4 regions of the Streptomyces sp. NPDC003691 genome follow, and region 3 is predicted to be linked to each of the others. Evidence: riboswitches for the same ligand, from Rfam matches in the RefSeq annotation. Region 3 holds a riboswitch; each other region holds the start of a gene.
The links. Region 3 has a riboswitch for cyclic di-AMP ahead of ACWDR0_RS28695 (M23 family metallopeptidase). Riboswitches for the same ligand answer to the same signal wherever they lie in the genome.
Positions count from the first base shown of each region.

Region 1 (7,233 bases), on a different contig from region 3:
CCAGATCCCGGAACGGCCGCAGCCAGACCCCCGCCCGGACGGCCGCGGCCGTGGCGGCGGCCATGTCCACGGGGCGGTCGAGCTGCACCACTCCGATCGCGCCCAGGACCCGGACCCCGGTGACCCCCGGCAGTTCGGCCAGGGGCAGGAGCCCCTCCCGTAGCCCGGTCTCGATGCGCTTGACCTGGTAGGCCCAGTCCTGCTCCAGCAGCAGTCCGACGGAGGCGTCCGCGACCGCGGCGGCCAGCGGATTGGCCATGAACGTCGGGCCGTGCGCCAGTACCGGGAACTCGCCGCGGGAGATGCCGTCGGCGACCTCCGGAGTGCACAGGGTCGCCGCCATCGAGAGATAGCCGCCGGTGAGCGCCTTGCCCAGGCACATCACATCGGGTGAGACGCCCGCGTGTTCGGCGGCGAACAGTGTCCCGGTACGGCCGAAGCCGGTGGCGATCTCGTCGAAGACCAGCAGTACGCCGTGCTCGTCGCAGGCTTCGCGCAGCACGCGCAGATAGGCGGGGGAGTGGAACCGCATCCCGCCCGCGTTCTGTACCACCGGCTCCACGACGACCGCGGCCGTCTCGTGCGCGTGGCGGGCCACGGTGTCCCGCAGATGGGCGGCGTACGTCTCGTCGTACGCGTCGAATCCGGGCGGCGGCGCGTCGGCGAAGATCTGCTCCGGCAGCGCACCCGACCAGAGCTGGTGCATCCCGCCGTCGGGATCGCACACCGACATCGGCTGCCAGGTGTCGCCGTGGTAGCCGCCGCGCCAGGTCAGCAGCCGCTGTTTGGCGGGGCGGCCGGCCGAGCGCCAGTACTGGAGGCACATTTTCACCGCGACCTCGACGGAGACCGAGCCCGAATCGCTGAAGAAGACGTGCCGCAGCGGTTCCGGGGTGATCTCCACCAGCCGGGCGGCGAGCCGTACGGCGGGCTCGTGGGTGAGCCCGCCGAACATCACATGGCTCATCCGGTCCAGCTGGCCGCGCGCGGCCTCGTTGAGGACCGGGTGGTTGTAGCCGTGCAGCGCCGACCACCAGGACGACATGCCGTCGATCAGCTCGTCCCGGCCGTGGACGGGTTCGGCGAGGCGCAGCCGCACCCCGGACGCCGAGGCGACGACCAGGGGATCGGTACGGCCCGGCATGGGCGCGTACGGATGCCAGACGTGCGCCCGGTCGAGCGCCAGCAGCTCCCGGACGGGCAGTTCAGGCATTGGGCGCCACCTCGGTACCCGCGCCCCGGCGGCGTACCGTCACCAGATCCGTGCGCGGTACGGCACCGGGGGCCGGCCGGTCCGTACCGGCGTCCGGGGGGCTCCCCGCGGCCGCACCGGCCGCCGCGGGTACGCCGCAGCCTGCACCGGCCCCTGCCCCTGCACCGGCCCCGGCTTCCGCGCCGTGGCCGCAGACCGCACCGCACGCGGAACCGCAGCCGGAGCCGCAGCCCGAGCCGGTGTCCCCGGCCGGGCCGCATCCGGAGCCCGCGGTCGCGCCCCCGGCCTGCTGCGAGCCGCAGCCCGAGCGCCCGTCGGACCGGTGCGCGGGCAGCGTCGTCGTACCGGCGCCCTCCACCTCGAAGCCCGCGTCCGCGATCATGTCCAGATCGGCCCGGCCGGCCTGTCCCTCACTGGTGAGGTAGTCGCCGAGGAAAATGGAGTTGGCCAGGTGCAGCGCCAGCGGCTGGAGGGTCCGCAGATGGACCTCGCGGCCGCCCGCGATCCGTACCTCCACGTCCGGGCAGACGAACCGCACCATCGCCAGGATCCGCAGACAGCGCTGCGGGGTGAGGTTCCACTCCTTCGCCAGGGGCGTGCCCTCGAAGGGGATCAGGAAGTTCACCGGGACCGAGTCGGGGTCCAGCTCGCGCAGCGCGAAGACGACGTCGACGAGGTCCTCGTCGGTCTCGCCCATTCCGGCGATCAGCCCGGAGCAGGCCGAGAGACCTGCCGTCTGCGCCTGCCGCACGGTGTCCACCCGGTCCGCGTAGGTGTGGGTGGTGGTGATCTCCCCGTACGTCGACTCCGAGGTGTTGAGGTTGTGGTTGTACGCGTCGGCGCCCGCTTCGCGCAGCCGGTCCGCCTGGCCCGCCGAGAGCAGACCGAGACAGGCGCAGACCTCGACGCCCTCGTTGCCCTCCTTGATGGCCTCGATGGTGCGCGACACCCGGTCCACGTCGCGGTCCGTCGGACCGCGCCCGCTCGCCACCAGACAGACCCGCTTGGCGCCGCCCGCGACCCCGGCGGCCGCGGCCTGCGACGCCTCCTCCGGCTTCAGCCAGGTGTACTTGAGGATGCCTGCGGTCGAGCCGAGCCGCTGCGAGCAGTACGAGCAGTCCTCGGGACAGAGCCCGGACTTGAGATTGACCAGATAGTTGAGTTTCACCCGGCGGCCGAACCACTGACGGCGCACCCGGCCCGCCGCGGCCACCACGTCGAGCACGTCGTCGTCGGAGGTCGCCAGTACCGCCAGCGCCTCGTCCCGGGTCGGCGGCTCGCGCCGCAGCCCCTTCTCCACCAGTCTGCCGAGAAGCTCCATGGCGCCGATCCTGGCCTAAGGAGCTGTCCGCGGGAAAGTCGGAATCTCACAACAGACCTTCGGCGAAGTGTGTGCATGACCACATGTGGAGCGGGAGCGCACCCGGTTAGCCTCTGTGCGCTGCCTACAAAAGCACCGGCGCGGGACAGAGCCGCCACCGGTCGCCGGCCACGCCGCCGTAGCAGCCTGAGCAGCCGGACGAGAAGAAGCGGGGGAGCACACCACCATGCCCGAGGACCCCTTCGGCTGGCTCGACGAGGAATCCGCGCGCCGGGAGCGCGCCGGGCTGACCCGGACGCTCCGGCCCCGCGCCGCCGGTTCCGCGCTGCTCGATCTCGCGGGCAACGACTATCTGGGGCTGAGCCGCCATCCCGGGGTCACCGCCGCGGCCGCGGCCGCCGCCCACCACTGGGGCGCGGGCTCCACCGGCTCCCGGCTGGTCACGGGGAGCACCGAGCTGCATGCCGACTTCGAGCGCGAACTGGCCGCCTACTGCGGCTTCGAGGCGGCGCTCGTGCTGGCGTCCGGATATGCGGCGAACCTGGCCGCCGTCACGGCGCTGAGCGGGCGCGGCGCGCTGATCGTCTCGGACGCGGCCAACCATGCGTCCATCGTCGACGGCTGCCGGCTGGCGCGGGCGGAGACCGAGATCGCCGCCCACGGCGAGCCGTCCGCCGTACGGAAGATCCTCGACGCCCGTCCCGGGCAGCGGGCGCTGGTCGTCACCGACTCGGTCTTCTCGGTCGACGGCGACGCGGCGCCTCTCGCCGAGCTGGCCCGGATCGCGGCCGGGCGGGGCGCCGGGCTTCTGGTGGACGACGCGCACGGCCTCGGCGTGCTCGGCGAGGGCGGTCGCGGCACCCCGTACGCCGCCGGGATCGCGGGCGCGCCGGGCGTGGTGGCCACGGTCACGCTCTCCAAATCGCTGGGCAGCCAGGGCGGTGCCGTGCTGGGCCCGGCCCGGGTCGTCCGCCATCTGGTGAACACCGCCCGGACGTTCATCTTCGACACCGGACTGGCCCCGGCGGCGGTCGGCGCGGCCCGGGAGTCCCTGCGGATCCTGGCGCGCGAGCCGGAGCGCGCGGCGCGGGTGCGGGCGGCCGCCAGAGCCCTGCACGGCGGACTGACGGCGGCGGGTCTGACGGCCGCCCGGCCGGACGCGGCCGTGGTGTCGGTACGGGCGCCCTCACCCGAGGCCGCCGTGGGCTGGGCGGCGGACTGCCGCTCGGCCGGGCTTCTGGTGGGCTGCTTCCGGCCGCCGTCCGTGCCCGACGGGATCTCCCGGCTGCGGCTGACGGCCCGTGCGGACCTGACGGACGAACAGCTCGCGGCGGCGGTGGCGACGGTCGTCCGCACGGCCCCGCCGGGCGCGTCCCACCCCGCCCCCTGACCGCCGCGGGGCGGTTCCGGCCCGGCCTGCTGCGGCCCGCTCCGGTCCGTTGGACTCCGGGCTGTGAGACTCCGGGCCGGAGCGGGACGTACGGGAACCGGCCGAGGACGGGTCCGGGTGGCGGGCCGCGCCCCGACGGCCCCGCCGCCCGCCCGCGCCGGATGTGCCCAGGGCCGGAACCGGCCGGGCACGGGGCCGCCGTCGGGCCGGGAACGCCCGGAGGCTCCGGCCCGCCGGAGGGAGACGGCAGAGGGCGCCGAGCCCGGCCGGAGCGCCTGCCCGGCCCGGCCGGAGGCCGGTCCCGTCCAGCCGGAGGGTAGACAAAGCGCCCCGGCATGGCTAAAAACGGTCTTGCGTTGCAGAGTTCACCGCTTCGGGCGACTGTTGTCCGCAGATCTTGGCGGATCGTGCCTGCGGCGGGAGGATGGGGAAGTCCGGCGCTCAGCGCGAGCCGTGGCCGTCCGCGCATGCCTCCGCTTCGACTCGGACAGCACGGCCGCGGGTGGAAAGGACGGCGTCGCCATGGCAGATCTCCTGGAGAGCTCGATCACCCTGCCGAGCGACCCGGCCTCGGTGTCGGTGGCGCGCAGACATGTGACGGGCGTACTCGCCGAGTGGGGGCTGCCCGAGGAGTCGGACGCCCTGGACACCGTCCGGCTGATCGTCTCGGAGCTGACCACCAACGCGGTCCAGCACACCTTCGGCCAGTCGCCCACCTTCACCGTGACCCTGCTGCTGGAGCGGGACGAGGAACTGCGGATCGGGGTGACGGACAGCCATCCGCGCTGGCCGCAGCGGCTGCCCGCGGCCGTCCGCCAGGACAACGGGCGGGGCATGGTCATCGTGCGCAGCCTCACCGCCCACAGCGGCGGCCGGCTGACGGTGACTCCGACGCCGGAGGGCGGCAAGACGGTCTGGAGCGCCCTGCCGTGGAACCCGTCCGCCGCCGCACCCCCGACTGGCCCCGGCCGACCCTGAGCGGCCGCTCCGGCAGGGGCCCGGAGGCAGGACCGGGGTTTCAGCCGCGGGGATCCGGGCCGGGTGCCCCCGCGGACCGTACCGCGGTGCCGGGGGCGGGTGACGGACGGCCGGGGGCCCGGGACGTCCGTCCCGGGCCCCCGGCACCGCCTCGGCTCTGCCGGCCGTCAGCGAACCCTGCCGTACGAGATGCTCTTGCTCCAGATCTTGTCCAGCTTCACCCAGGACCCCTTCTTGGGCGAGTGCCAGATCTTGCCCTTTCCGGCGTAGATGCCCACGTGGTAGACACCCCCGCCGCCGTGGAAGAACACCAGGTCGCCCGCCTTCCGCGACTTCGCGGAGATCTTGCGGGTCTTGTTGTACTGCTGCTGAGCGGTCCGCGGGAGCTTCTTGCCCGCCTTCTTGAACGAGTAGACCGTCAGTCCCGAGCAGTCGAACCGGGACGGGCCCGCCGCGCCGTACTTGTACGGAGCCCCCTTCTTGGACGCGGCGACCTTCAGAGCCTTCCCCGCGTGCGCCGTGGCAGCGGCCTGTGCCTCGGGCGTACCGCCCGGCACCAGCATCGTGGCGCCGAGTGCCGCGACGGTCAGAGCGGACACCGCGCCCGCCCGGCCGAGCAGGGACGGGACGTTTTTCTGCGCATTCATGCGCAACCCTTCGTCAGCCGCCTGTGAAGGATGACCTGTCGGGTTCGGGCGGACGAAGGTGCCCGGCCGCTGACGCGGCTTCACCCCGAGGAACCTCCGGATCGATCGCTCCGGCTGTTCCGTACTGCCTGGGTCCTCCACTCCTGCCGATGCACTTCTGTCGACCAGTAGTCCGGAACGGCGGCAGGACTCGGCGTCCGCCCGGACCGCCCCGCCGAGGTGACGGGGGCTTGTCGTCCCAGGGATCTTGACCCACCGACTGCCGGATTTCGAAGTCAAAACGGCGATATGTGAGTTTCAACACGAATGCGCCGTTCGTATGAACACGCCCTGGCTCGACGCCCGGAAAGGGCGGCCACAGGGCCCCGTACCAGCGCGGGAGTAGGACTTTCCGCTAGAGGGATCGTCGTTCCGTCGCAACTCGACGGTAGGTGTTACCGCGGGTTCGGCTCCACCGATTGAGGGAGGTGATATCCCACTCGAACGGCGGTTGACGAGTGGACGGCGAACCGTCAGCGCGGAGTGCCGGGTGGAATCGTGACCCGTAATGTCCGCCTTTCGCCGTCCAGGACGCGCAGTGCGTGGGCAAGCGTGGCGTTGTGCAGCTCGCTCTCCCCGCGCCGGTGCATCAGGGTCAGCGCGTCCCGGAGTTCGGCGGACCGGCTCACCAGGGCCTGGGCCGCGCGCAGCGCGCCGTAGGTGTGCTCGGAGCGGGTGGGGTTGATCCGGCCGACCAGATCGGCGACGGCGAGATAGGCGTCGATCAGCTCGGCCTCGGCGCGGGTCAGCGCGGGGAGCGGCGGCTGTTCGGGCCGCGGTGCCGCCGGCGTCACCGCGGGCCGCCGGCGGGCGCGCCCGCGGTTCCCCGGGCCTTGCGGCTGCCGATCACATGGTCCACGAGTCCGTACTCCCTGGCGCCCGCCGCGTCGAGAAACAGGTCCCGCTCCAGATCGGCCGCGACCCGGTCCCGCTCCCGGCCCGTGTACCCGGCCAGCAGATCCACCGTCAGTGCGCGCACCCGCAGCAGTTCCCGCGCCTCGATCTCCAGATCGGACGGCGTGCCCCGCACCGGTTCGTCCAGCGCGGGCTGGCGGAGCGCCACCCGGGCGCCCGGAAGGGCCATCCGCTTGCCCGGGGTCCCGGCCGCCAGCAGCAGTGCCGCGGCCGCCGCGACCTGTCCGAGGCAGGTGGTTTCCACCTCGCAGGTCACCGCCTGCATCGTGTCGTGAATCGCCAGCATCGCGCTCGGGGAGCCGCCGGGGGAGTTGAGGTAGAGGGCGATGTCCCGGTCGGGGTCGGCGTATTCGAGATACAGGAACTGGGCGATCACGTCATTGGCCGCGGTGTCGTCCACCGGGGTGCCGAGGAAGACGATCCGCTCCTCCAGCAGCTTGCTGTACGGGTCGAGGGTGCGGGTGCCCCGCGAGGTGCGCTCGGTGAACTGCGGCAGCACGTAGCGGGCGGCGGGGCGGGCGACGGGGCGGTTCATGACGTACCTCTCCTCGGGCCTGGGCGGGCGGCGGCCACCGGCCCGCATCCGTAAAAAATGTACAGGACGTACAGAGTGAAGATGGTGGCCGAGCGACTGGAAGGAGAGGTGAAGTGCCAGGTGGGGAGGGGGATTTCGCGCTGAGCGAGCGGAGTGGCGGCCGCGCGCCGGGACTGCGTCCGGGGCGTGTGGCCG
Region 1 is NZ_JBSFNQ010000043.1:63,334-70,566, reverse strand. It holds gene ACWDR0_RS20825 (adenosylmethionine--8-amino-7-oxononanoate transaminase) at 1-1,213, opposite strand, end outside; gene bioB (biotin synthase BioB) at 1,206-2,534, opposite strand; gene ACWDR0_RS20815 (8-amino-7-oxononanoate synthase) at 2,761-3,924, shown strand; gene ACWDR0_RS20810 (ATP-binding protein) at 4,447-4,902, shown strand; gene ACWDR0_RS20805 (C40 family peptidase) at 5,070-5,549, opposite strand; cyclic di-AMP (ydaO/yuaA leader) riboswitch at 5,553-5,713, opposite strand; gene ACWDR0_RS20800 (hypothetical protein) at 6,062-6,382, opposite strand; gene ACWDR0_RS20795 (ATP-dependent Clp protease proteolytic subunit) at 6,379-7,038, opposite strand.
Region 1: linked by a shared signal. The riboswitch ahead of ACWDR0_RS20805 (C40 family peptidase) and the one ahead of ACWDR0_RS28695 (M23 family metallopeptidase) in region 3 are both predicted to bind cyclic di-AMP.

Region 2 (7,233 bases), on a different contig from region 3:
GCGGTACGACAACGTGCCGTACGGCACCGCGTTCGAGAAGCTGACGGCCCTGGCCTACCCCGAGGGCCACCCGTACCACCACACCCCCATCGGCTCGATGGCCGACCTCGACGCGGCGACCCTGGAGGACGCCCGCGCCTTCTTCCGCACCTACTACGCGCCGAACAACGCGGTGCTGTCGGTCGTCGGCGACATCGACCCGGAGCGGACCCTGGCCTGGGTCGAGAAGTACTTCGGCTCCATCCCCGCCCACGACGGCAAGCAGCCGCCGCGCGACGGGACCCTGCCCGAGGTCATGGGGCGGCAGCTCCGCGAGGTCGTCGAGGAGGAGGTGCCCGCCCGCGCCCTGATGGCCGCCTACCGGCTGCCGCACGACGGCACCCGCGAGTGCGACGCGGTCGACGTGGCCCTGACCGTCCTCGGCGGCGGGGAGTCCTCCCGGCTCCACAACCGCCTGGTGCGCCGGGACCAGACCGCCGTCGCGGCCGGCTTCGGCCTGCTGCGGCTGGCCGGTGCCCCGTCGCTGGGCTGGCTGGACGTGAAGACGTCCGGCGGGGTCGAGGTGGCGGAGATCGAGACCGCCGTCGACGAGGAGCTGGCCCGGTTCGCCGCGGACGGCCCGACGGCCGAGGAGATGGAGCGCGCCCAGGCCCAGCTGGAGCGCGAATGGCTGGACCGGCTCGGCACCGTCGCGGGCCGCGCCGACGAACTCTGCCGTTACGCGGTGCTCTTCGGCGACCCCCAGCTGGCCCTGACGGCCGTGCAGCGGGTGCTCTCCGTCACCGCCGACGAGGTCCGCGAGATCGCCGCGGCGCGGCTGCGCCCCGACAACCGCGCGGTGCTGGTGTACGAGCCCGTGCCCGGCGCCGAGGCCGGGGCGGACGCCGACGGCACCAACGAGACCGACCACGACGCAGAAGAGGGTGCGGACCAGTGACCGACGCCGCCGAGCCGCTGACCACGATGGACTTCCACCCCCGGCCCGCGTCCGGGGAGCCCACCCCGTGGGCGTTCCCCGCGCCCGACCGCGGCACCCTCCCCAACGGTCTGACCGTGCTGCGCTGCCACCGCCCCGGCCAGCAGGTCGTGGCCGTGGAGATCAACCTCGACGCCCCGCTCGGCGCCGAGCCCGAGGGCCTCGACGGCATTGCCACGATCATGGCCCGGGCCCTGTCCGAGGGCACCGACAAACGGTCCGCCGAGGAGTTCGCCGCCGAGCTGGAGCGCTGCGGGGCGACCCTTGACTCACACACCGACCACCCCGGTGTCCGGGTCTCCCTGGAGGTGCCGGTCTCCCGGCTGCCCAAGGCCCTCGGGCTGCTCGCCGAGGCGCTGCGCGCCCCCGCGTTCGACGACGGCGAGATCAAACGGCTGGTACGCAACCGGCTGGACGAGATCCCGCACGAGACGGCCAACCCCGGCCGCCGCGCCGCCAAGGAGCTGTACCGCAGCCTCTTCCCGGCCCCGCTGCGGATCTCCCGCCCCCGTCAGGGCACCGAGGAGACCGTGGCACGGATCGACTCCGCCGCCGTCCGGGCCTTCTACGGAGCGCATGTCCGGCCCGCGACCGCCACGGCGGTCGTCGTCGGCGATCTGACCGGCGTCGACCTCGACGCGCTGCTCGCCGAAACCCTCGGTACCTGGCAGGGCGACACCGCGGCGCCCCGCCCGCGGGAGGAGATCACCGCCGACGACACCGGCCGCGTGATCATCGTGGACCGGCCGGGCGCGGTCCAGACCCAGCTGCTGATCGGGCGGATCGGCGCCGACCGGCACGACCGGGTCTGGCCGGCCCAGGTGCTCGGCACCTACTGCCTCGGCGGCACCCTCACCTCCCGGCTGGACCGGGTGCTGCGCGAGGAGAAGGGGTACACGTACGGCGTCCGGGCCTTCGCCCAGGTGCTGTGCTCCGCCCCGGACGGCTCCGGCGCCGCGCTGCTGGGCATCAGCGGCTCGGTCGACACGCCCAACACCGGCCCGGCGCTGGCGGACCTCTGGCAGGTGCTGCGCACCCTCGCCGCCGAGGGCCTCACCGATGCCGAGCGCGATGTCGCCGTACAGAACCTGGTCGGGGTCGCCCCGCTGCGGTACGAGACGGCGGCCTCGGTCGCGGGCACCCTCGCCGACCAGGTGGAGCAGCACCTGCCCGACGGTTTCCAGGGCGAGTTGTACGCCCGGCTGGCGCAGACCGGCACGGTCGAGGCGACGGCCGCGGTCGTCAGCGCGTTCCCCGTCGACCGGCTGGTGACCGTGCTCGTCGGTGACGCCTCGGAGATCGCCGGTCCGGTCCGCGAGCTGGGCATCGGGGACGTGACCGTGGTCAAGGGCTGACGGAGTCTCCCTCAGCCGCTGGGTCCGGAGCGCCGGAGTCCCGGTGCTCCGGAGTTCCGGTGCTTCGTACGGCGTTGGCCGTACGGCGGAGCCCCGGGTGTTGCGCACGTCGCGCGGCGCCCGGGGCTCCGTGCCGTCAGATGTCCGTTTTGGTGGGAAGTTGACCGGCATGGGCTGTGGCATGAACAACAAAGAGGCCTGTTTGTTTGGTGATCGACATGCCGTCCGCCTAGCGTCGGTGCGGCTGTTCGCCGGCAGGCGCCGCAAACCGCGGCACGGACAGCCATCGCCGAGTCCCCGCCGGGCGCGAGCCCTGGGGAGCCGGGGACCCATGTCCCCACCGGGGTGAATCGGAGCCTCCGCAGCCCGCGGAGGAGCCGTAGGAGACCTTCCTCTCTCCGAACCCGTCAGCTAACCCGGTAGGCGAGAAGGAAGGAAAGGACCAGCCTCTTCATGGCGTTTGCCCGATCCAGCGGGAAGCACCGTGGCCCGAGCCGGATGACGCGCCGCAGCGCGAGCATCGCCGGGGCCGCGACCCTCGCCACCACCGGCGTCATCGGCACCCTCGCCGCCCCCGCGTTCGCCGCCGACGGCGACGGCCGGGACCGCGACGCCGACCCGGGCACCCTGAGCGCCGAGGACACGGGCACCCTGCAGATCCTCGCCGCCGAACAGCCGGGGCTCCAGCCGCTCTCCGCGTCCGACTCGCTCTCCGGCCAGGTCGCCGACCAGGCGCACGCCCAGAAGCAGCAGGCCGTGGCCCGCGCCCAGGCGGAGGCCGAGGCCAAGCGCGAGGCGGAGGCCCGGGCGAAGGCGGAGCGGGAGGCCCGGGAGCGCGCGGCCCGCGAGGCCGAGCGCAAGCTGCTCAACACCTACCAGGCCCCCGTCGCCGGTTCGCAGGTCACCACCTCGTACGAGGCGAACAGCGCGCTCTGGTCCTCGGGCACCCACACCGGCATCGACTTCCACGCCTCGATGGGCACCAAGATCGTCTCGGTGGGCGCGGGCACCGTCGTCGAGGCGGGCTGGGGCGGCGCGTACGGCTTCAACGTGGTCATCAAGATGCACGACGGTACGTACACGCAGTACGCGCACCTGTCGTCGGTCTCCGTCTCCGCGGGGCAGACCGTGATGCCCGGCCAGCAGATCGGCCGCGCGGGCTCCACCGGGAACTCCACCGGCGCCCACCTCCACTTCGAGGTCCGCACCGGCGCCGAGTACGGCTCGGACATCGACCCGGTCGCCTATCTGCGCGGCAAGGGCGTCAAGCTCTGACGGCTCCCTTCTCGCCTTCCGAACGCCCCGGCGCCCCGCGCCGGGGCGTCCGGCTTTTCCGGGCCGGGGCGCCACAGGGGCGGTCCCCGGGTGATCCGGGTATCCGGCGAATCCGGTTGGCCGGAAGATATCCACGGTTTATCGGGGGTGTCGGAATATCCGGCCCGCTGGCATAGAGTCGTACGGGAAATGCGGGCGAACGTGTCCCTCGCGTTTGTTCGCGTTCATCGGTGCACCCCGGCGTCCACCGGTGCTCGTCGGCTTCCACCGGTATTCGTCGGTGTTCGTCGGCGTGTGCCGGTGTTCATTGGTGTGCGCTGGTGTGCGTTGGTTCGTCGACACGTCCGGATCACAGCGGAGGTACGGGTATGCGGGTTCCCGCGCAATCGGTCTGCAGGGCGATTCGCGACGACATCGTCTCCGGGGTCTTCCCGCGCGGCGGCCGGCTGACGGAGGAGCAGCTCGCCCGGCGGTACGGGGTCTCCCGGGTACCGGTGCGGGAGGCGCTGCGGACCCTGGAGTCCGAGGGCTTCGTGACCACCCGGCGCCACGCCGGGGCGTGCGTGGCCGAACCGGACGAGCGGGAGGCCGCCGATCTGCTGGAGATCCGGGCCCTGCTGGAGCCGCTGGCGGCCGCCCGGGCCGCCCGGCACCGTACGGCGGGGCATCTGAAAGTACTGCGCGGGCTGGTGCGGCTGGGGCAGGAGCGGGCGGCCCGGGGCAGGGTGGGGGAGCTGCGGTCGCTGGACGACTGGTTCCACGAGACGCTCGCCCAGGCGTCCGCCGCCCCCGGGCTGATCGCCCTGCTGACGCCGCTGCGCCGAAAGATCGCCTGGATGTACGCGGTGGAGCCGGGGTTCCGCCGGCCGGTGGAGTCGTGGGCCGAGCACGGGGCGATCGTGGACGCGGTGGGCCGGCGGGACCCGGAGCGGGCGCGGGCCCTGGCGGCGGTGCACGCGGAGCGCGCGGCGGACGCGCACCGGCTGCGGTTCCCGGTGGGGCACGCGGCGCGCGCCGGGGTGCCGTACGCGGGGGTGGCGCCGGGCGCCGGTGAAGCGGGTTCCGGCAGCCGCCGCGGCTGAGCCCCGCGGCATCCGGCGGCCGCCGCTGAGACCGGCGGTATGCCGGGCCCCGCAACATTCCGTCAACACAAGACGCGATCGCATTTAACACGGCGGCGGTAGAAAGGGCGGGGGAGTTGCTTTTGTTTTCCCGGGCGCCGGGGCGCGTCCTTTTGCCGTTTTCTGTGCCGGATTTCCGGAGCGGATGCGGAGGCCCGTACGGATAGCGGGAAAGCGGTGGGGGCGGGCCGGGGAACAGAACAGGCGCCGATCCCCCGTCGGGGATCAGCGCCTGAATTCACGGGGCCGCGGAAGGCCGCGGCTGCCGGGCGGAGCCGGTGAGTCGGTTCAGACCGTCTCCGGAAGCTCCTCAAGACCCTCGGCGACGAGCTTGGCAAGCTTGTCCAGCGCGGCGTCGGCGCCGTCGGCGTCCGAGGCGAGGACGATCTCCTCGCCACCCTGGGCGCCCAGGCCCAGCACGGCGAGCATGGAGGCCGCGTTGACCGGGGAGCCGTCGGCCTTGGCGATCGTCACCGGAACGCCGGAGGCCGTGGCGGCACGGACGAAGATGGAAGCGGGGCGGGCGTGCAGGCCCTCGGCCCAGCCGACGTTGACGCGGCGCTCAGCCATGGTGTTGCCCTTCACGTTCAGTGGTTGTCTAGACCAGTTCACGGTCAGTGTCTCACGGCGCCCCGGGTGCTCGTGCCGGTCCCGGAGCGGGCCGTGCACCCCAGAGTGCCCCTGTCCGGCGGCCGTCGCGAGCCGTGACCGGGCGGTGGCGCCCGGCGAAGGTCCGGCCGGGCCCGTCGCGCTCCGCGGCCGCGCCGTACGCTTTCTGCCATGCAGACCGAGCGGGACGCCGAGCGGGACGAGAGCGGGGACCCCCGGGGGCCCCGGGACAACGACGGGGGCCGGGGCCGCGGCACCGGGGCGGACCCCGGGGCGCCGGGTCCCGCCGCAGGTGAGGCCGGGTCCGGCGCGGCGGGCGGGGGCGGCGAAGAGGGCCGGGGCGGGGCCGGGGACGGGCACGACTACCCCGACCACTGGGAGGCGGACGTCGTACTGAGGGACGGCGCGACCGCCAGGATCCGGCCGATCACCGCAGCGGACGGCGAGCGTCTGGTGAGCTTCTACGAACAGGTGTCGGACGAGTCGAAGTACTACCGCTTCTTCGCGCCCTACCCCCATCTGTCCGCCAAGGACGTCCACCGGTTCACCCATCACGACTTCGTCGACCGGGTGGGGCTCGCCGTCACCGTCGGGGGCGAGTTCATCGCGACCGTCCGTTACGACCGGATCGACCGCCGGGGGCGGCCCGCGAGCGCGCCGGCCGACGGGGCCGAGGTGGCGTTCCTGGTGCAGGACGCGCACCAGGGGCGCGGGATCGCCTCGACGATGCTGGAGCACATCGCGGCGGTGGCCCGGGAGCGGGGCATCCGGCGGTTCGCCGCGGAGGTGCTGCCCGCCAACAACAAGATGATCAAAGTCTTCCGGGACGCCGGGTACACCCAGCGGCGCACCTTCGAGGACGGCACCGTCCATCTGACGCTCGACCTCGAACCCACCGCGGAGTCCGTCGCGGTCCAGCGCGCCCGCGAGCACCGGGCCGAGGCCAGGTCCGTACAGCGGCTGCTGGCCCCGCGCGGCGTCGCCGTCGTCGGAGTCGGGAGGGCGCCCGGCGGGCTGGGCCGGACGGTGCTGCGCGATCTGACCGCCGCCGGGTACACGGGCCGTACGTACGCGGTGAACCGCGCCTTCCCGGCCGGCCGGGAAGAGGTCGACGGGGTGCCCGCGTTCCGCTCCGTACGCGAGATCACCGGACCGGACGGCGCGGCGGCGGCCGGGGGGCCGGTGGACCTCGCGGTCGTCGCGGTGCCCGCCGAGCGGGTGCCGGAGGTGGTGGCCGACTGCGGCGAGGCGGGGGTACGGGGCCTGGTGGTGCTCAGCGCCGGATACGCGGAGAGCGGGGCGGCCGGGCGGGCGCGGCAGCGGGAGCTGGTACGGCAGGCCCGTTCGTACGGGATGCGGATCATCGGCCCGAACTCGTTCGGGGTCATCAACAATGCCGAGGCCGTCCGCCTCAACGCCTCCCTCGCGCCGCACGCGCCGGTGGCGGGGCGGATCGGGCTGTTCACCCAGTCCGGCGCGATCGGTATCGCGCTGCTGGCTGCGCTGCACCGGCGCGGAGCCGGAGCCGGAACCGGTGCCTCCGGCGGTGCGGCGGCCGGGGCTTCCGGGAGTGCCGAGGCCGGGAGTGCCGGGGCCGGGGGCGCCGGGCCGGCCGGGCTCTCGACCTTCGTCTCGTCGGGCAACCGTGCCGACGTCTCCGGGAACGACATCCTCCAGTACTGGTACGAGGACCCCGAGACGGATGTCGCCCTGCTGTATCTGGAGTCCATCGGCAACCCGCGCAAGTTCACCCGGCTGGCGCGGCGCACGGCCGAGGTGAAGCCGGTCGTCGTGGTCAAGGGCGCCCGCCACAGCGGCAGCGAGCCGCCGGGCCACGCGGTACCGGTCGCCAGGATCCCGGACGCGGCCGTGGACGCGCTGCTGCGGCAGGCGGGCG
Region 2 is NZ_JBSFNQ010000007.1:92,797-100,029, reverse strand. It holds gene ACWDR0_RS05670 (M16 family metallopeptidase) at 1-937, shown strand, start outside; gene ACWDR0_RS05665 (M16 family metallopeptidase) at 934-2,331, shown strand; cyclic di-AMP (ydaO/yuaA leader) riboswitch at 2,609-2,771, shown strand; gene ACWDR0_RS05660 (M23 family metallopeptidase) at 2,785-3,606, shown strand; gene ACWDR0_RS05655 (GntR family transcriptional regulator) at 3,975-4,688, shown strand; gene ACWDR0_RS05650 (HPr family phosphocarrier protein) at 5,016-5,297, opposite strand; gene ACWDR0_RS05645 (bifunctional acetate--CoA ligase family protein/GNAT family N-acetyltransferase) at 5,508-7,233, shown strand, end outside.
Region 2: linked by a shared signal. The riboswitch ahead of ACWDR0_RS05660 (M23 family metallopeptidase) and the one ahead of ACWDR0_RS28695 (M23 family metallopeptidase) in region 3 are both predicted to bind cyclic di-AMP.

Region 3 (7,233 bases):
GCTGGAGCGGTACGCCGAGATGGCGCAGGTCCAGCCCGGAGCCCCCCGGCGGGCCTCGCGCCGCCGGGCCCGAGCACCCCCGAAACCGCCCCGGAGGGGAAATGGTCAGCAGCAGTGCTCCGGATGGCGTAAGGTTGTGTTCACCGACGCGGGGTGGAGCAGCTCGGTAGCTCGCTGGGCTCATAACCCAGAGGTCGCAGGTTCAAATCCTGTCCCCGCTACTGAAGACACGGCCCGGTGCTCTCGATGAGAGCACCGGGCCGTTGTCGTACCCCGCTCGTATGCTGGAAGGCCCGGGAAGACCGTCGCCCGACCGGCTCAGTGCGGCTCGCCCCCCGCACCGGCGGCCGTGAGGCTGAGAGGGGAGGAGAGCGCCCGTGGCGGACCTGGAACAGCGGAACGGATACGGCGGTGCCCGCCGCATCGCCCGGATGCTGCCGTTCCTGATGATCGTCGCCGGTGTGGTCTACGACCTGACGACCCCGGCGAAGTTCACCGCCGTGCCGATGTTCACGGCCGCCCCGCTGATCGCCGCGCCGTTCTTCTCCTGGGCCCTCACCCTGGCGACCGGCGCCTTCGCCGTACTGACCGAGCTGGGGCTGGACATCTACAACCGCTCCATCGGCCAGACCCAGGCGTACACCGAGCTGAGTACCGTCGTCACGGTCTCCGCCCTGGCGCTTTTCATCAACCGGGTCATCGCCCGGGGCAACGAGAGACTGGCCTCGGCGAGGGTGATCGCCGAGACCGCGCAGCGGGCCGTGCTGCCCACGCCCTCCGAGGAGATCGGCGGGCTGCGGATCGCCGCCCGGTACGAGGCGGCCCTCGCCGACGCCTTCATCGGCGGTGACCTCTTCGCCGTCCAGGACACCCCGCACGGGGTGCGGCTGGTGGTCGGGGACGTCCGGGGGAAGGGGCTGGGCGCGGTGGCGGCCGTGGCCGTCCTGATCGGCGCCTTCCGGGAGGCGGCCGAGCGGGAACCGACCCTGGAAGGTGTCGCCGGCCGGCTGGAGCAGGCGCTCGTCCGGGAGGCGCAGCGGCGCGGCGAGGACGAGACGGACAGCTTCGAGGGCTTCGCCACCGCGGTGTTCGCGGAGATCCCGCACGGGCTCGGGGCCGTACTCCTGCTGAACCGCGGGCACCCCGAGCCGCTGCTGCTGCACGCGGACGGCCGGCTGCGGCTGCTGCCGCCGGACGAGGCGGCGCTGCCGCTGGGCATGCGGGAGCTGGGCGACTGGCAGGGGCATACCGAATCGCACGCGATGCCCGACGGGTCGACCCTGCTGCTCTACACGGACGGACTCTCGGAGGCGCGGGACACCGCCGGGGTGTTCTACGACCCGCGGGAGCGGCTCGGCGGACGGGCCTTCCCGGGGCCGGGGCAGCTGCTGGACGCCCTTGTCGACGACGTACGGCGGCATACGGGCGGCGGCTCGACGGACGATATGGCGCTCCTCGCGGTGACCCGGCCGGGCGAGACCGTGCTCCGGCCGGGCGAGTCCGTACTCCGGCCGGACGGGGCGGGGACCCCGCCGGGCGGGACCGAGACCGGAACCGGTGGGACGGGGGCCGGAACCGGCGGGACCGGAACCGGCGGGACCGGGACCGGTGGGGCCGGGACTCCGCCGGGCGGGCCCGGAGCGGTGGACCCGCCGCCGGAACAACCGCCGCTCCGGCCCGCCGGATAAAGAGTTGACCAACGATTCGCCAAGTGCTTCGGGCTATGTGCCATTGCACCGCCGTTTTCTGCACGCAGAGTGATCGAACGATCGCTCAGCAGATAACATTTGACGAACCGTCAGCCTCGCATGGGGTCCGGAACGGGGTTTGAAGGGCCCTCAGGGCGGGCAACTCGCCCGTTTTGCAAGGCTTCTGTCCCGGTTGATCCACCCCCTCGGTTTAACGATCATCAGGAACAGCTTGGAAAACATTCCCGGTGTCTATTAACGTTCGATAACGCAGCGCGGTCGTCCCAGTCGCCGTCAGGGTGGCTCCGTGCTGATGCGCCGAATCCCGCAAGGGAACCGGGGAACCACTTCTTGGGGTGAATCGGATGCCTCCGCAGCCTGCGGAGACGCCCGTAGGAGACCTTCCTGCTCCGAACCCGTCAGCTAACCCGGTAGGCGAGAAGGAAGGAAAGGAGTACGCCTCAGTGGCGTCCAACAGTCCTGCCCCGCAAGCCCCTGCCGGTCCCGGGTACGCAAGCACCCGCTTCCGTGAGGACGGTGGCGCGGAGCGTTCCACCGGCGAGTGGAACCCCAGCGACGAAACGATCCTTCCGTCTTCGCGCGGCCGTCACCGCGTTCTGCGGCAGCAGCGCCGGGCCTTTGCCCGCAGCTCCACGGTCCTCGGCGTCGGAGTGATCGCCGCGGTCGGTGCCGGCGGTATCGCCACCGCGCAGGACAAGGCCCCCATCACCATCTCCCTCCCCGACGGGCTCGGCGGCGAGGAAGGCGTGCAGAACGCCGGCCTGGCCACCATGGGCGACACCGTCGCCGAGGTCGGGGCCCAGTCGGAGACCGACGACGCCGCCGGTGAGGCGCTGCGCTCCCGGATCCTCCAGCAGGCCGAGCAGCAGCAGGCGCAGGCCGAGGCCGAGCGCTGGGCCGCCGCCGAGAAGGCCGCGGCCGAAGCGGCCGCCGCCGAGGCGAAGAAGGCCGTCGCCGACGCCAAGAAGAAGGCCGACGCGGCGAAGAAGAAGGCCGCCGCCGAGGCCAAGAAGAAGGCCGAGGCCGACCGGCTCGCCAAGCTGGCGAAGAACTACGCGAACCCCACCTCGAACTACCGCATCACCTCGCAGTTCGGCCAGTCCGGCGGGCTCTGGTCCTCCGGCCAGCACACCGGCCTGGACTTCGCCGCCGCGGCGGGCACCCCGGTCAAGGCCGTCGGCGCCGGCACGGTCAAGTCCGCGGGCTACGCGGGCTCGTACGGCTACCAGATCATCCTGGAGCTGAACGACGGCACCGAGGTGATGTACGCGCACCTCTCGAAGATCGAAGCCAACGTCGGCCAGAAGGTCGTCGCGGGTGACCAGATCGGCCGGGTCGGCGGCACCGGCAATGTCACCGGCGACCACCTCCACCTGGAGGTCAAGACGCCGGGTGGTACGACGATCGACCCCGCGGCCTGGCTGCGCAGCAAGGGCATCCCGGTCTGATCCGCCCCACCGGCACGACCGGCGCCCACGGCCCGGACGCGCCACGGCCCGGCGGGCCGCGGCCTCCCGCGTGACCTGTACAACCCTGTGCAACCCTGTACGACCTGTATGAGCCCGTACGACCAGTACGGCTTGTACGGCTCGTATGCGCGACCCCGAGCCCCGCTGCCCGGGGCCTCCATGACCACCGGCAGCTCTGACGCACCAACCCCCCGACGTCAGAGCTGCCGGTTCTTTTTGTGCCGCCGGACGACGGCGCGCCGTCCTTGCCGCGTCCGGCGGTGGTTCTCCGGGGACGCCCCGGAGCATGCCCCGGCGGCCGGACGCTTCGTCAGACGCGGTACGGGTTGTAGCCCTCGTAGTCCCGGTACGGCGGCGGCGCGAACACCACCCCGGTCGCCCGGGCCGCATAGGTCAGCGCCGGACCGGCCACCGCCTTCCGCAGCCACATATGGTGCAGCAGCTCCTGCTCCCGCGCCGTGAAGTCGGGATCAGCCGCGCCGCGCTGTGCCCGGTCGCGCAGGAAGGCCAGCGTGGTGGCGAACCGGACGTACTCCGCGACCGCGTGGGCCGCGGCCGGGCCGTGGGTGCGCCGGGCGACCGCCCGGGCGTCGGCCCGGGCCCGCATCGATGCCAGCGCCGCCGGTTCGGCGGGCGCCAGCCAGCCCGCGGCGGCATACGGCGGCAGGGCCGCGGAGATGGTCCGCAGCTCGCGCTGCCGGGACCAGATCGTCAGCCAGGTGAGCAGGGCGAAGACCGGGACCATGAACATCCCGTAGACCAGGTAGAAACCGAGCGGGCCGAGATAGGACGCCGAGCCGTTCCACAGGGCGTGCATCCCCATCGACAGCAGCAGCCCCACCGCCGGGAGGGCGAACCGCCGGAACCGGTGGCGGCGGGCGGCCGACGCGGCGAGGCCCAGGCCGATCCCGGTGAGCACGGTGAACAGCGGATGCGCGAACGGCGACATCACGATCCGTACGAAGAAGGTTGCCGTGACCGAGACCAGGCCGGACTCGCCCGCCGCCCGGTCCTCGTCGAAGGCCGTCCCGAGATAGAGGATGTTCTCGGTGAAGGCGAAGCCGGTGGCGGTGAACCCGGCGACGACGATGCCGTCGACCAGGCCCGTGAAGTGCCGGCGGCGGAAGAAGAAGATCAGGAAGATCGCGGCGCCCTTCGCGGTCTCCTCGACGACCGGCGCGACCACCGTCGCGCCGAGGTTGTCGGCGCCGGTGGGATCCGCGGTGGTGTTGGCGATCCACTGGATGGCGAAGGTGTTCGCCGTGATCGAGATCAGCGCGGCGGCGAAGGCACCCCAGGCGAAGGCGAAGGCCAGATTGCCCCAGGGGCCCGGCTCGACCCGGTCCAGCCAGCGGAAGGCGGCGAGCAGCAGGGGCACCGGGAGGGTCGCGAGACCGAGACCGACGAGGAAACCGGCGGTGCCGGTCTGGTCGCGGACCATCGCCAGGATGACCAGGGCGCAGAGCGCCATCAGGATGACCAGGACCCCGGCCCGGATCGCCTTGCTCCGCCAGATCCGGGCGGCCCGGGGCTTGTAGCGCCAGCGGGACCGCTCGGGCAGCGCGTCGAACACCGGCTCGGCGGCATAGGCGGGCACGGCGGGACCGGGCTGCCCGCCGGGTCTGCCCGCGGGGGCGCCGCGAACGACGGGTGCGGGGTGGGCTCCCGTTCCGGTTCCCGTTTCCGTTCCGGGCGGTGCGGTGGCGGGTGCGGCGGATCCGGGCTGGGTTCCGGTGAAGGCAGGGGGCGCCGGTGCCGCGGTCGCGGGCTCCGGCGGCGCGGTGCGGGGCTCCGGTGGCGTCGTACGGGCCCCGGACTCACCGGCACCGGCCGGTCGTCCCGGTTCATCCGGATTTGCGGCATGCGGCGGGGGTTCGGGGGACGCCGGGGCCGGGTGGGGCGGCGGCGGACTGGGGTCGGACTGCGGGGGCGACGGCTCGGACACCTGTCGACATTAACGACCCGCACCGACAACCCGCGACGGGGATACGGCGTTCTGGCGCGTTGACGCGGTACCAGGCCGGTGCCCGGCCGGTACGGGCCCGCCGCCCCGGACCGCGCAAGCCGGACCGTACGATCCGGCCCGCGCGGCCTGCGAGGTCCGGATCCCGGTCACACCCGGCGGAACAGGAGATCGCGTACGACGTGGCCCTTGTCCAGGCCCTGGCCCTCGAAGCGGGTGCGGGGCCGGAAGTCGGGCCGGGGGGCGAAGCCGCCGTCGCCGGCCGTGTTCTCGAAGTCGGGGTGCGCGGTCAGCACCTCCAGCATCTCGTCCGCGTACGGCTCCCAGTCCGTCGCGCAGTGCAGCACCGCGCCGGGCTTCAGGACCCCGGCGGCCAGCGTCAGGAACTCGGGCTGGATCAGCCGCCGCTTGTGGTGCCGCTTCTTCGGCCACGGATCCGGGAAGTACACCCGCATCCCGTCGAGGGCCCCGGGCGCGAGCTGCTCCCGCAGCAGGATGATCGCGTCGCCGTTGGCCACCCGGACGTTCGTCAGCCCGTTCCGCTCGGCGAGGCCGAGCAGATTCCCCTGACCAGGGGTGTGGACGTCGACCGCGAGAATCCCGGTGCCCGGGTCGGCGGCCGCCATCTGCGCGGTGGCCTCGCCCATGCCGAAGCCGATCTCCAGGACGACGGGCAGTCCGCCGAACATCCCGGCGAGGTCGAGCCGGTCCCGCCCGTCGATGTCGAGGCCCCACAGCGGCCAGAGCCGCTGGAGTGCGTCGCCCTGGCTGGTGGTGACCCGGCTGCGCCGGGGCTGGAAGCTCCGGATCCGGCGCTCGTGGTGCGAGCCCGCGGGGTCGGCGGCGGGCCCGCCGGGGAACCTCGGCTCACGCTGCCCGCGCCCGGAAGGCGCGGCGCCCGCCGCCGGGGAACCGGCGCCGACGGCGGAGGCGGGCCCGGAACCGGCAGCGGGGCCGCCGGCGGCAGCGGGCTCGGCAGCGGTGCCCGGGCCGGAGCCGGACGCGGCGCCGGAAGCGGGCTCGGAGCCGGGCGCGGGGGATTCGGGGGTGTGGGGGTGCGATGTCGACACAGTGGGGTCAATTCTACGGGCGTACGTCATCCCCCGCGCCGGCCGCGATCCCCCGGGACCCGGCTCGGCCCGGCAGGCCCGCGCCGCCTCCGATCCGCCGGAGCCCGGCGCGGCGGGCCCGGACCGCCCCGGGCCTGCCGGGAGCCCGGCCCGCCCCGGGTCAGAGCATCGCCAGTGCCCGGCGGGCCACCTCGCGGCCGATCGGGAGGGAGGCCGTCGCCGCGGGGGAGGGGGCGTTCAGTACATGGACGACGCGGTGGGTCTCGCGGATCAGGAAGTCGTCCACGAGGGTGCCGTCCCGGAGCACGGCCTGGGCGCGCACCCCCGCGTCCGTACGCCGCAGCACCTCCTCCGTGACCGCGGGGACCAGCCGCCGGACCTCCTGGGCGAAGGCCGCCTTGGACAGGGAGCGGCGCAGCTCGCCCGCGCCGTAGCGCCAGTGGCGGCGGGCGATGTGCCAGGAGCCGGGCCAGCTCAGGGTGGCCGCCAGCTCGGCGGGGCGGATCACGCCCCAGTCGTATCCCTCGCGGGCCAGGGCCGGGACCGCGTTCGGCCCGACATGGACGCCGCCGTCGAGGCCGCGGGTGAGATGGACCCCGAGGAACGGGAACGCCGGGTCGGGCACCGGATAGACCAGGCCCCTGACCAGGTCCGGGTCCGTGAGTTCGTAGTACTCCCCCCGGAAGGGGACGATCCGCATCTCCGGGTCGTCACCGGTCAGCCGGGCGACCCGGTCGCACTGCAGCCCGGCGCAGTTCACCAGGGCACGGGCCCGCAGTACCGTCCCGGCGGCCGTGCGCACGGCGACACCCCAGGGGCGGCGGTCCACCACGACGACCTCCTCGCCGCAGCGCACCTCCGCACCGGCCGCTTCGGCCTGGTCCGCGAGCCGCTCCGACACCGCGCCGTAGTCGCAGACCCCGGTCGTACCGACATGGATCGCGGCCAGGCCGCGCACCTCCGGCTCGTACTCGGAGATCTGCGCGGGCCCCAGCTCGCGCACCGGGATCCCGTTCTCCCGG
Region 3 is NZ_JBSFNQ010000086.1:22,901-30,133, reverse strand. It holds partial or broken gene ACWDR0_RS28710 (hypothetical protein) at 1-22, shown strand, start outside; tRNA gene ACWDR0_RS28705 (tRNA-Met) at 148-221, shown strand; gene ACWDR0_RS28700 (PP2C family protein-serine/threonine phosphatase) at 378-1,688, shown strand; cyclic di-AMP (ydaO/yuaA leader) riboswitch at 1,995-2,141, shown strand; gene ACWDR0_RS28695 (M23 family metallopeptidase) at 2,153-3,157, shown strand; gene ACWDR0_RS28690 (PrsW family intramembrane metalloprotease) at 3,489-4,775, opposite strand; gene trmB (tRNA (guanosine(46)-N7)-methyltransferase TrmB) at 5,291-6,241, opposite strand; gene lhgO (L-2-hydroxyglutarate oxidase) at 6,372-7,233, opposite strand, start outside.

Region 4 (7,233 bases), on a different contig from region 3:
GCGGGGAGCGGGGCGGGGCGGGCGCCGGGGTAGGTTCGGGGGGTGACCTCCAACAACCCCGACGGGCGCATCGTCCTGCTCACCACGAGCCACCGGGTCGCTCCCGGGCTGCTGTCCTGGCCCGCGTGGGGCGTCCTGCGCGAGGCGGGCCGGGTGCTGTGCGCCGACCCCGGCCATCCCCAGCTGCCGTACCTCCGCGAGGCCGGGGTGGAGGTCGGGATCGCCGATCCGGACGCGCCCGCGCTGGTGGCCCTCTGCGCCGGGGGTACGACGGTCGTCGTCCTGGTCTCCGGCGAGGGCGACCGGGCGCTGACCGACGGCCTCGCCCGGCTCGCCGGCTCCGGCCGCGGCGGGATGCCCGATCTGGAGCTGCTGCCCGGCTCCTACGATCTGCCCGGCGCCCGGCTCCTCGACCTGGTCCAGGTCATGGACCGGATCCGGGTGGAGTGCCCGTGGTCGTCCGTGCCGACGCACCGGGACCTCGCCAAGTACGCCATCGAGGAGGCGTACGAGCTGGTCGAGGCGATCGAGGGCGGCGACCGCGACGAGCTGCGGGAGGAGCTGGGCGACGTACTGCTCCAGGTCGTCTTCCACGCCCGGATCGCCGAGGAGGACCCGGCGGAGCCGTTCTCCGTCGACGATGTCGCCGCGACGATCGTGGCGAAGCTGGTCCACCGGCATCCGCACGTCTTCGGCGACGAGGAGGCGGAGACGCCGGAGGACGTACGGCGGATCTGGCTCCGCACCAAGGCGGAGGAGAAGCACCGGGGCTCCGTCACCGACGGCATCCCCCTCGGCCAGCCGGGCCTGGCGCTGGCGGCGAAGCTGGCGTCCCGGGTCCGGGTCGCGGGGCTGGACGTCCCGCTGCCGAGGGGTGAGGGCGTGGGGTACGAGCTGCTCGCCCTCGCGGTCGCGGCGGAGGCGGAGGGCGTGGACCCGGAAGCCGCCTTGCGGGCAGCGGCCCGCACCTACCACACCACCATCCGCACCCGGGAATCCCTCCCGCAGTAGCCCCGCCCCCCTCGCCGGGCCCGGGCCCGGAGTCCCCCGGGCCCCGGCCCCGGAGCGCCCGCCCCTGCCGATGGCCCCGGGCAGGGCCGCCCGGAGTGCCCGTCTCCTGCCGATGGCCCCGGGCCGGGACACCTGGGGCTCCCGCCTTCTGCGAGAAGGCTTGAGGAGAAGTACCCAGGGGCGCGGGGAACTGCGCGACAAGCCACAGGCGGCGCGCGGCCGACGAAACGGCCGGACCGGCAACGGTCTCTCTTCGCCGTACGGCGAAGGCGGCTCTCCCCCGCGGGGGAGACCGTAGGGGTTGCGGAGAGACCGTCGGCCGCGGGCCGTCGTGGGCCGTTCGCGCAGTTCCCCGCGCCCCTGGGCGCATGGTCCCAAGCCCCTTGGAATGGGCGGGACACCCCGGGGGCTCGGGAACACCCAGGGCCCCGGGGCGCAAGGCCCCGGACCGCCCCACGCGCCCCGCAGGGGATAGCGTCGGGGGGTGAGCGCCCATCCCCCCTCCCGTCCCCCCGAAGGGGACCGGCCCGAACTCTTCACCTGGGAGTTCGCCACCGACCCGTACCCCGCCTACGCCTGGCTCCGCACCCACGCCCCCGTGCACCGCACCACCCTCCCCAGCGGGGTCGACGCCTGGCTGGTGACCCGGTACGCCGACGCCCGCCAGGCGCTCGCCGACGCGCGGCTCTCCAAGAACCCGGTGCATCACGACGAGCCCGCGCACGCCCGCGGGAAGACCGGGATCCCGGGCGAGCGCAGCGCCGGGCTGATGACGCATCTGCTGAACATCGACCCGCCGGACCACACCCGGCTCCGCCGGCTCGTGACGAAGGCGTTCACCCCGCGCCGGGTCGCCGCCTTCGAGCCGCGGGTGCAGGAGCTGACCGACCGGCTGATCGACGGCTTCGCGGCCCGCGGCAGCGCGGACCTGATCCACGAGTTCGCGTTCCCGCTGCCGATCTACGCGATCTGCGATCTGCTCGGGGTGCCGCCGGAGGACCAGGACGACCTCCGGGACTGGGCGGGCATGATGATCCGTCACGGCGGCGGCCCGCGCGGCGGTGTGGCCCGTGCCGTGAAGCGGATCCGCGGCTATCTCGCCGAGCTGATCCACCGCAAGCGGGAGCACCTCGGCGCCGAGGACACCGACGACGATCTGATCTCCGGTCTGATCCGGGCCAGCGACCACGGCGAGCACCTCACCGAGAACGAGGTGGTCGCGATGTGCTTCGTACTCCTCTTCGCCGGTTTCGAGACGACCATCAACCTGATCGGCAACGGGGTCCACGCGCTGCTGCGCCATCCGGAGCAGCGGGCACGGCTCCAGGAGTCCCTCGCCGCGGGGGAGACCGCGCTGCTGGCGACGGCCGTGGAGGAGCTGCTGCGCTACGACGGCCCGGTGGAGATGGCGACCTGGCGGTACGCCAGGGAGCCGCTGGCCATCGGCGGCCGGGAGATCGCGGCGGGCGATCCGGTGCTCGTGGTGCTGGCGGCGGCCGACCGGGACCCGGAGCGCTTCGACGGGCCGGATGTTCTGGACCTCGCGCGGCGTGACAATCAGCACCTCGGATACGGGCACGGCATCCATTACTGCCTGGGTGCGCCGCTGGCCCGGCTGGAGGGACAGACCGCGATCGCGACCCTGTTGCGCCGCCTTCCCGACCTGCGGCAGGCGGTGGATCATCACGATTTGCGCTGGCGCGGCGGCCTGATCATGCGTGGACTGCGCACCCTTCCGGTGGAGTTCACACCGACCGGAAATGACGCATCGTCATATTCGTGATCCTCGCGTGATCTCCGCTGCATCGACTTGTGACAAGCGTTCGAGTGCGGCTACGTTCACCCCCGTCTCAGCCGTCACGCGAAAGGCAGCACCGCATGCTCTCCGGGAATGGTCGACATCGCCGTCCTCGACAGGCACCGGCCCTGGTCGTCGCAGCGGGGGTGACGGGGTCCGCGATCGCGATCCCGCTCCTCGGCGCCACCTCGGCATCCGCCGCTGATTCCGCGGCCTGGGACCGGGTCGCGGAATGCGAGAGCGCAGGTCAGTGGACCGTCAACAACGGCAACGGCTACTACGGCGGGCTCCAGCTCTCCCTGGAGACCTGGGTGGCGTACGGCGGCAAGTCCTACGCCGACCGCCCCGACCTGGCCAGCCGCTCGCAGCAGATAGCCGTGGCGGAGAAGGTGCTCGCCGCCGAGGGCGCCAAGGCGTGGCCGTCCTGCGGGACGGTGTCGGGTCTCGGCGCGGCCGCGGGCTCCCCGGACGCCACGGCCGGCCCGGGCGGCGCCGACCCGGTGCCCGGCGGTCCGGCCGCCGGACGTACGGACGCGGCGAAGGGTGACGCCCCGGCCGACCCCCCGAAGGCCGGGGAGAAGGTGCCGGGCAGCTCCGTCACCCCGCCCGCCGGGCCGGTGGAGAAGAAGGAGGCGCCGGGCAAGCCCGCCGCCGACGGCACCGGCAAGCACCGCGGCGCCCCCGCGGCCGACGAGACCGCCCCGGCGGCCCCGTCGGGTACGGCCGGTACCGGCACGGGCGCCCCGAAGGACCCCGGGACCCCGGGCGTGGACACGGTCGACCCGTCCCGCGCCTCCGGCCCCGACCGCACCTCCCGGTCCGGCGAGGAGGTCCGTACCGATGCCCTGAACCAGGGCGATCAGGGCGGTACGGGCATTCCGGCCAAGACCGGCAGTGCGGACGGTACGGGTGAAGCCGGGCAGGCCGACGGCAGCTACACGGTCCGCTCCGGCGACAATCTCTGGGCTATCGCCGAGGAGAAGAAGGTCCCCGGCGGCTGGCCGGCGCTCTATGAGGCCAACAAGGAGGTCGTCGGTACTGATCCCGACCTCATCCTGCCTGGCCAGAGCCTTGATCTCCAGGCGAAGTAGCCCCCGGGGCACCGAAACTGACGCCCTATTTTGCTGGCATATGTCCGTTTCTGTGTAAGTGAGACATGAGTCTCTTCGCTCCGGGCGTTGCCCCCGCTCTTCCGGAATCCTGCATTCCGTGTGTCACCTGCGGAAATACCTGTTTCCGGAGGGGCGGGATGGGCGTTTTGACCCTGATGTTCCGTCTTTGAAGAACCGGGACGCCTGTGACTACGGTCTGGACCGCTCGCCAAAGCGGGCACCGCTGACCGTCACGCCGAATCCTGCCGTCGGTCGGGGGGAACAGTCGTCGCGAGAGCGCCGAAGGCAGGAGCGGGGGACCCAGGTTTGTGCCGGTCCCGTCCGCTGCCCGTGAGGGCGGTGGACACCCGGCTTGGGGTGAAGCCGTACGACGCGAGCCGTACGGCCGGGCACTCACTGCGCCCGAACCCGACAGCTCACCTCGCAGGCGTCGGTGAGGAGATCCACCATGCTGTTTTCCAGCAAGGGCAAGCACCGCCGCCCGTCCAAGGCCGCCCGCTTCGCCGCCTTCGCCGGCATCACCACCGCCGCCATCGCCGCCCCGATCATGGGCGCCACCTCCGCCTCCGCCGCCACGGCCGCCGAGTGGGACAAGGTCGCCCAGTGCGAGTCCGGCGGCAACTGGTCCATCAACACCGGCAACGGCTACTACGGCGGCCTCCAGTTCTCCAGCTCGACGTGGGCCGCCTTCGGTGGCACCCAGTACGCCTCGAACGCGCACCTGGCCTCCAAGGCCCAGCAGATCGCGATCGCCGAGAAGACCCTCGCGGGCCAGGGCAAGGGCGCCTGGCCGAAGTGCGGTGTCGGCCTCTCGAACACCCCGTACGGTGGTGCCGCCGCCGAGCAGGCCCCCGCGAAGCAGGAGCAGCCGAAGCAGCAGGCCCAGCCCGCGCAGCCGAAGCAGGAGCGTGCCGAGGCCCCGACCACCCGCTCCGAGCGCGCCGCGGCCCCGGCCCCGGTGAAGTCCCAGGCCCCGGCCAAGGGCTTCGAGAAGGGCGACGGCGAGTACGAGGTCAAGGCCGGCGACACGCTGAGCAGGATCGCCGACGCCGAGCAGGTCGAGGGCGGCTGGCAGAAGCTGTTCGAGCTGAACAAGGACATCGTCGACGACGCCGACGTCATCTTCCCGGGCCAGCTGCTCGACCTGAGCTGACCCCGCCGTCCGGATCCCGGGCCGGCCGCTCCCTGAGGGGGCGGCCCGCGCCCGGCCGCCCGGACCCGGGCCGGTCCTCCCCGGAATCGGCCCCTCCAGGACCCGGACCGCGGCTCCCCCCTGCGGTCCACCCCCCACGGGTCCGACCCCCCGCACCCCGGGCCGGCGCGCTTCCCCCGTACGCGCCGGTCCGGGGTTCCTGCTGCCCCCGCCGACTGCTCCGTACGGCCCCGGGAAAACACCTCCGTGCACCCGTCTGAGCGAACGGAGGCGCAGGTGAGAACCCTTACTCATCGGTAGGTAAGCGGCTTTTGCCCACCACCGCAGTTCTTCGCACTCTTTTTCGTCCCAGGGGGCGGGCATCGGCGGGCCGACGCCCCCCGTCCGGTTAGGCTCTTGGCGCAAGGCCCAAGAGACCCGCACCCCACGCGTCACATCCCAGAAGGAGATGCTCGTGCCGTCCATCGACGTCGTCGTAGCCCGGGAAATCCTCGACTCCCGGGGCAACCCCACGGTCGAGGTCGAGGTCGGCCTCGACGACGGGAGCACCGGCCGCGCCGCCGTGCCCTCCGGAGCCTCCACCGGCGCCTTCGAGGCCCTGGAGCTGCGCGACGGGGACCCGAACCGCTACCTCGGCAAGGGCGTCGAGAAGGCCGTCCTCGCCGTCATCGAGCAGATCGGCCCCGAGCTGGTCGGCTACGACGCCACCGAGCAGCGCCTGATCGACCAGGCGATGTTCGACCTGGACGCGACCCCCGACAAGTCGTCGCTGGGCGCCAACGCCATCCTCGGTGTCTCCCTCGCCGTGGCGCACGCCGCCTCCGAGGCCTCCGACCTGCCGCTCTTCCGCTACCTCGGCGGCCCGAACGCGCACCTGCTGCCCGTTCCGATGATGAACATCCTCAACGGCGGCTCCCACGCGGACTCCAACGTCGACATCCAGGAGTTCATGATCGCCCCGATCGGCGCGGAGTCCTTCTCCGAGGCGCTGCGCTGGGGCACCGAGGTCTACCACACCCTCAAGAAGGTGCTGAAGGGCCGCGGCCTCTCCACCGGCCTCGGCGACGAGGGCGGCTTCGCCCCGAACCTCGGCTCCAACCGCGAGGCCCTGGACCTGATCCTGGAGGCCATCAAGGAGGCCGGCTACACCCCCGGCCAGGACATCGCGCTCGCGCTCGACGTCGCCGCCTCCGAGTTCTACAAGGACGGCGCGTACCACTTCGAGGGCAAGGCCCTCTCCGCCGCCGAGCTGACCTCGTACTACGAGGAGCTGGTCGCCGCCTACCCGCTGGTCTCCATCGAGGACCCGCTGTTCGAGGACGACTGGGAGGGCTGGAAGGCCCTCACCGACAAGCTGGGCTCCAAGGTCCAGATCGTCGGCGACGACCTCTTCGTCACCAACCCGGAGCGTCTGGGCCGCGGTATCGAGGAGGGCTCCGCCAACGCCCTGCTGGTCAAGGTCAACCAGATCGGTTCGCTGACCGAGACCCTGGACGCGGTGGAGCTGGCCCAGCGCAACGGCTTCAAGTGCATGATGTCGCACCGCTCCGGCGAGACCGAGGACGTCACCATCGCCGACCTGGCGGTCGCCACCAACTGCGGTCAGATCAAGACCGGCGCCCCGGCCCGTTCCGAGCGCGTCGCCAAGTACAACCAGCTGCTCCGTATCGAGGAGATCCTCGACGACGCCGCCGTCTACGCGGGCCGCAGCGCCTTCCCCCGCTTCAAGGGCTGATCCCCGCACGGCCGGCTGCCGCCCGGTGCGCCTCCGCAGGCGAACCGGGCCGGTAGCCGCCCGTCGTGCGCCACGTCCCCGGCCGCGGTCCCGTACCGTGTCCGGGGACGTGTGCACGTATACGCGGAGCAGGGGAGGCGGACGGCATGGCCCGGAAGAGTGCCGGATCCGGCGGCGACCGGTTCTCCACGGCGACCCGGCTGCGTCTGCTCGGCGAGCAGACGGCCGCCCGGGTCTACCGCTCCCAGAACAAGCGGCAGGCCCGCCGCTCCCGGCTCACCGGCCGGGCCGCCTTCCTCGCCCTGATCGTCTGCTCCCTGGTCGTCGCCCTCGCCTACCCCATGCGCCAGTACGTCTCCCAGCGCGGTGAGATCGCCGAGCAGCAGGACCGGCGGAAGGAAGCCGAGGAGCAGGTCGAGAAGCT
Region 4 is NZ_JBSFNQ010000023.1:48,897-56,129, reverse strand. It holds gene ACWDR0_RS14135 (nucleoside triphosphate pyrophosphohydrolase) at 43-1,011, shown strand; gene ACWDR0_RS14130 (cytochrome P450 family protein) at 1,496-2,794, shown strand; gene ACWDR0_RS14125 (transglycosylase family protein) at 2,890-3,900, shown strand; cyclic di-AMP (ydaO/yuaA leader) riboswitch at 4,189-4,366, shown strand; gene ACWDR0_RS14120 (transglycosylase family protein) at 4,370-5,074, shown strand; gene eno (phosphopyruvate hydratase) at 5,523-6,809, shown strand; gene ACWDR0_RS14110 (FtsB family cell division protein) at 6,956-7,233, shown strand, end outside.
Region 4: linked by a shared signal. The riboswitch ahead of ACWDR0_RS14120 (transglycosylase family protein) and the one ahead of ACWDR0_RS28695 (M23 family metallopeptidase) in region 3 are both predicted to bind cyclic di-AMP.